DNA from 2 places in the Pallidibacillus thermolactis genome. Region 2 is predicted to be linked to the other one. Evidence: riboswitches for the same ligand, from Rfam matches in the RefSeq annotation. Region 2 holds a riboswitch; the other holds the start of a gene.
The links. Region 2 has a riboswitch for FMN ahead of ribE (riboflavin synthase). Riboswitches for the same ligand answer to the same signal wherever they lie in the genome.
Positions count from the first base shown of each region.

Region 1 (3,218 bases), on a different contig from region 2:
TCTGATTTTTGCAATTTCCTTAATGGATTTATCCATCTTTATTAAATGTAATGTCTTTCTTGTCGATTCTGTTAAAACTATTTCCCGTTTCTCATTTTTTATTAAAGAGTACAATAATGGATATTTTTGTGGTTGTTCTGAAATAATCGTTATCATGTAATGAATAATGCTTCGAAAAACAACTAAATAATAATACTCGTCCATATCATATATGTTCGCAATTTGTGAAATAGTCAGTCCTGGCTGTTGATAACCTGAAAGTCTTGCAACAAAAAGGTTTGGATTTTTTTTCTTCCTTTCAAACTGTGATAAAATTTGCTCTAACTCATGATAAAGTTTTTTTGATAAAATCTGTTTGTTATACTTCGTATTCCATGTGTACAGCCATTGCTTAACCCATTTTTGTGTATAAAAGTCTCGTTGAACGGGCATAAATTTGGAATCCCCGTTTCCTAAATTCGAGACAATTTGTACAATCAGACTAAGTCGCTGCCAAAACTTCTGGTCAATATCTTTATATGTCCATCCATCTAATTCAGCTGGGATGGGGTACTTTTCTAGCGATTGTCTTAAATTCTTTTCACCTAGCTCCGTTATTTGAACGGTTTTCTTATCTAAAATTATGTACTGAAGCATCACTAGTTTTTTCATTTGTTCTTGAAATTGTTCTTTCTTTAAATCGGGGTAAATAGAAAACACATGACTTAAAGAATACCAAATTGCATCTTGTATCGTTTGTGAAGATTTTTTTCCTTGAATCAAATAAAATACAGCGTTAATTGAACGTTCACCTTTAAATTGTGAAATACAATATAAAATCATTACAGTTAAAAAGTTCACAACTAATCACCTAAATTTATTTTATCATGAATATACTAAAGTTTTTTATTCAATTAACTTTTGTATTATATGTCTAATTTGTTAAATCAGTAAGAGAACCTTTTATTAAAAGGGTGCTTATTATTGAAAAGTCGAAATAATAGACTTAAAATATTAATGTTATCCGGTTTTTTTACTGTTCATTACAGCATGAAGAATTGACTATTGGAGGTAAACAAGATGCCAAAATATACAATAGTAGATAAAGAAACTTGTATAGCATGTGGGGCATGTGGTGCAACTGCACCAGATATTTTTGACTATGATGATGAAGGTATCGCCTATTGCATCTTAGATGATAATAATGGAACTGCAGAAATACCTGACATACTAGAAGAAGATTTAATGGATGCTCATGATGGTTGTCCAACGGAGTCAATCCGTGTAAGTGACAAGCCATTCGACGGAGATCCAAACAAGTTTGAATAATTTATAAATATTCGTTCACGATACAATAACGGAAAAAGGCTTTCCCTATTTCGGAAAGCCTCATTTTAATCCACTAAAAAGCTGTACGCATTTTATTTAAACGCTCAGCCATCTTATTGTAAAATACAATAAATACAATCGAAATCATGATACATTTTATGAAGTTAAAAGGCGCAATCGCCGTTATAATCATTAATTTTGGCATTTTAAATCCCATGAATATTTCATACATTGGGAAAAAAACAAAGTAGTTCAGTACACTCATTCCAATTGTTGTAATTATTGTTGCAACAATTAGTCCTGAAATCACACCTTTTTTCGATTGTACCTTTTTGTAGACAAAATAGGTCGGTAATATGAATAAAAGACCTGTAGTGAAATTAGCAATATGTCCTACCGGTATCCCAGATTCTGAACCGGTTGATATTATATCAAGCAAGTTTTTAATCAATTCAATTAATACACCTGCAGCTGGCCCCATAATGATGGCACCAACGAGTGCTGGCACATCACTAAAATCAATTTTTAGCCAAGTTGGAAACATTGGCATTGGGAAGTTAAGTAGCATCAATACATAAGCTATGGCACTTAACATTCCAATTGCTACAAAAGCTTTTACTCCTAAATTTTTCACAATCCTCTCTCCCTTTTGATTCATCGTAAGAAGAGGGAGACCCGGTTTCGACTAAAGTGATTTATAAACAAACATCCCCTGAAGAATTAATTCTTCGGGGGATGTTTTAAGTATATCAAACTAACGTGTGTAATACACCAAGTATTAGGAAGTATACACCACTTCATTCGAAACCTCCATCTTCTCCCATCCAGACTATACTGTCGGCTTTGGATTCTCACCAAATCCTGTCTTATTTTAAAATAAGACTCGCGGGCTTAAAGGAAAAAGTTCCTTAATACCGCCGGTCGGGAATCTCACCCTGCCCCGAAGATGAATCTTTATTTTTTTGTCAAACTAATATTACTATAAAGGTTATAATATGTAAAGTAAGTTGACTCAACTCGAACGGTTACTGATGATTAACTTTTGTCCAGGTATTATTTTTTCATCGGATAAGTTGTTTGACTTTATGATAACACTTATTTTTGTATTATATTTTTCTGCTATGTCCCATAACGTATCACCATCTTTTACTGTGTACAAAATTGGCTTGTGAGATACGTCTTTTGTTACTTCTATTGCATGTTCAATCTTTTTATTACCTGCGAATATATGCTGTCCAACTTTACCATAACCAAAAATTACAAAGGGATCAATCGAATTTTCTTTTGTAACGGTCCATTGATGCTTATGTATTTCAAAGTGAAGATGGGGACCAGAGGATTTTCCTGTATTTCCCATACGCCCAATCATTTCTCCTTTTTTTACTTGTTGCCCTTTTTTGACTTCTCTAGTTTGTAAGTGAGCATAGACGGTTTCAAAACCAGTACTATGTTTAATAAATACAACATTTCCATATGTATCGGAAAAATATGATTGACTGACAACACCATAATCTACTGCATGAATGGGTGTACCCATTTTAGCAGCAATATCTATTCCTTTATGGCTCCCATGTCTCGATCCATAAATATCTGAAATTACTCCGTTTGTGGGCAATTCCCAGTTTAAATCATAATATATCTCTTCGGCATTCGCTATTGACTGCTTCCCCCCTATTATTAATGCTGCTAAAATGATTGTCATAAGTATTGCAAGCAGCAATCTTTTAACATATTCTATCATTCTGATCCTCCTCTTTTTCTATTTACAGGCTGCTTGTCCAAATTTAAAGTAACAGTACATTATTATGAAGGAATCGCCCATATTTATTCAAATTTTATTGTTTTTTCCATTAAAAAAGAGGTTGTCGATGACAACCCATTATATTATTCAAGCATATCCATTTGTACTG
Region 1 covers NZ_JAOUSE010000071.1:7,334-10,551, forward strand. The annotation lists gene OEV82_RS14945 (helix-turn-helix domain-containing protein) at 1-840, opposite strand, end outside; gene OEV82_RS14950 (ferredoxin) at 1,060-1,308, shown strand; gene OEV82_RS14955 (ECF transporter S component) at 1,382-1,942, opposite strand; FMN riboswitch at 2,117-2,260, opposite strand; gene OEV82_RS16110 (peptidoglycan DD-metalloendopeptidase family protein) at 2,321-3,049, opposite strand; gene OEV82_RS14970 (hypothetical protein) at 3,193-3,218, opposite strand, start outside.
Region 1: it holds a riboswitch for FMN, as region 2 does, so the genes downstream of both, OEV82_RS14955 (ECF transporter S component) here and ribE (riboflavin synthase) in region 2, are expected to answer to the same signal.

Region 2 (3,218 bases):
AAGAAGTATCGTTTATTCGTCTACAATTTACGGATATTCTAGGAACAATTAAAAATGTCGAGATTCCATTGAGTCAATTACCAAAAGCACTAGATAATAAGATGATGTTTGATGGTTCTTCTATCGAAGGATTTGTACGTATAGAAGAAAGTGATATGTATTTATATCCTGATTTGGATACGTGGGTGATCTTTCCTTGGACTGCAGGGCGTGGAAAGGTGGCACGCTTAATTTGTGATATATATACAGCAGATGGTAAGCCTTTTGCAGGTGATCCAAGAAGTAATTTAAAACGAGTGTTATCCGAAATGGAAGAAATGGGTTTCACCCACTTTAATTTAGGTCCAGAGCCTGAATTCTTCTTATTTAAATTAGATGAATACGGCGAACCGACATTAGAGTTGAATGACCATGGTGGATATTTTGATCTAGCGCCGACGGATTTAGGTGAAAACTGTCGTAAAGAAATTGTAGTTGAATTAGAAGAAATGGGATTCGAAGTAGAAGCATCACACCATGAAGTAGCTCCTGGTCAACATGAAATCGACTTTAAGTATGCCGATGCAGTCACTGCCTGTGATAACATTCAAACATTTAAATTAGTTGTAAAAACAATAGCAAGAAAGCATGGTTTACATGCTACATTTATGCCAAAACCAATTTACGGAATAAGCGGTTCAGGAATGCATTGTAATTTATCTCTATTTAAGGGAAATGAAAATGTGTTTTTTGACCCAAATGGCAAATTACAGCTTAGTGAAGTAGCATATCAATTTATGGCAGGGATTTTAAAACATGCACCAGGATATACAGCTATTACCAATCCTATTGTCAATTCTTATAAACGATTAGTACCAGGGTATGAAGCTCCCGTTTATGTTGCTTGGTCAGCTAGAAATCGTAGTCCACTTGTTCGTATTCCTACATCAAGAGGACTAAGTACACGTGTTGAATTGCGTAGTGTTGACCCTGCAGCAAACCCATACTTAGCAATGGCTGTATTACTTAGAGCAGGGTTAGATGGTATTAAAAATAAATTAACACCACCAGCTCCAGTCGATCGAAATATATATGAGATGACGAAAGAAGAACGGGAAGCAGAAGGAATTAGCGATCTCCCTGGAACACTTCATTTCGCAATAGAAGAACTGCGGAAAGATGAAGTTATTAAAGATGCTTTAGGTCCACATATTTTTACTAACTTTGTGGAAGCTAAGGAAATCGAATGGAACATGTTCCGCTCTCATGTCACAAATTGGGAAAGAGACCATTATATGAAACTTTATTAAAAATAGATTGAACGTAATTCATCTATACTTTTTTAGTGAATTAAAGGAATAACGAAATATCTGATATTTTAGTTGTATTAATCTAAAGCATGTGTTAGTATTAAAATAAATTAAATAAAGGAATCCTTCGGGGCAGGGTGAAATTCCCGACCGGCGGTGATGAGGGTGCTTGCACTCTCTCAGTCCGTGACCCATTTTCATTCTATATGGAAATGGCTGATTTGGTGAAATTCCAAAACCGACAGTTAAAGTCTGGATGGGAGAAGGATGTCATAGTATCGTTTAAATTTATCTATTTAAACGTTTATTTGTCATACCATTAAAGCCCCATACTTCATGTATGGGGTTTTATTCATCTATAAACTTTACTTCAATGTTAGAGTATCCATTTCTTTTATTATCAAACAATTCATATTATTTTCACCTCTAAACCCTCCCCGTTTCTTGGATTCCTTATTATTCAATTGAAAAATTTTTTATTTTGAAGATGAAAGAGGCGATGTGTATTTGTTCACAGGTATAGTTGAAGAAATTGGAACAGTATCTCGAATTCGACAAAATGGACCAACTTTAATGATTACCATTAAAGCGAACAAGATCTTACATGATGTAAATTTAGGTGATAGTATTGCTGTTAACGGTGTTTGTTTAACGGTAACAAACTTTTCAAAGGACCACTTTGAAGTTGATGTCATGCCTGAAACATATAAAGATACCACATTGAAATATTTAAAAGTTGGTTCGGAAGTTAATTTGGAACGTGCCTTAGCAGCAAACGGTCGTTTTGGAGGTCATTTTGTAACGGGCCATACGGATGGTATCGGAACGATTTGGAAACGAACAAATTATGAGAATTCGATTTTAATTGAATTAGAAATACCAGAGAAATTTTCTCACCTTGTGTTAGAAAAAGGCTCGATCGCGATTGATGGAACATCTTTAACTATTTTCAAAGTGAGCCATAATACGATAACCATTTCTCTTATTCCACACACAGCTAAAGCATCTATTATCGGTTCAAAGAAAGAAGGAGAAAAGGTTAATTTAGAATTCGATATGATTGCAAAATATTTGCATACTTTTATACAAAATAAAAGAACAACAACCAATTCAAAAGGTATTACAATGGATTTTTTAAAAGAAAATGGATTTTAATCAATACGTTCTTTGTATATTTATCGAGGAGTGAAATCCAATGTTCAATTCGATAGAAGAAGCATTAGAAGATTTAAAACAAGGAAAAATAATTATTGTCGTTGACGATGAAAACCGTGAAAACGAAGGTGATTTTCTAGCTTTAGCAGATTTTGCGACCCCTGAGACGATAAATTTCATGGCAAAAGAAGGAAGAGGATTAATTTGTACGCCGATTACCGAAGAGATCGCTAATCGTTTAAATTTACATCCGATGGTAGAAAATAATACCGACACAAAACAAACGGCTTTTACAGTTTCGATCGACCATAAAGATACAACGACGGGGATTAGTGCGTTTGAACGCTATCATACGATCAAAAAAATCCTTGACCCACAAAGTAAGGCAACCGACTTTAATAGGCCAGGGCATGTGTTCCCTTTAATTGCAAAAAATGGAGGAGTTTTAAATCGTCCTGGTCATACAGAAGCTGCCATTGACTTTGCTAAATTAGTTGGGGCAAACCCGGTCGGTATTATTTGTGAAATAATGAATGATGACGGATCAATGGCACGATTGAATCATCTTATTGAAATGGCAGAACGATTTCAATGTAAATTAGTATCTATTGAACAATTACAACGATACTTATTAAAACAACTAGTTTAGTTGTTTAAAATTTATAAAAATTATTCTTTTTTCATTTATGAATGTTAAGATATTTATAGAAGGAGAGATAGAAGTGAAAAAAGTGTATGAAGGAAATTTGATTGGAACAGGACTTAAATTGGCGA
Region 2 covers NZ_JAOUSE010000060.1:9,603-12,820, reverse strand. The annotation lists gene glnA (type I glutamate--ammonia ligase) at 1-1,289, shown strand, start outside; FMN riboswitch at 1,409-1,561, shown strand; gene ribE (riboflavin synthase) at 1,797-2,444, shown strand; partial or broken gene ribB (3,4-dihydroxy-2-butanone-4-phosphate synthase) at 2,485-3,072, shown strand; gene ribH (6,7-dimethyl-8-ribityllumazine synthase) at 3,167-3,218, shown strand, end outside.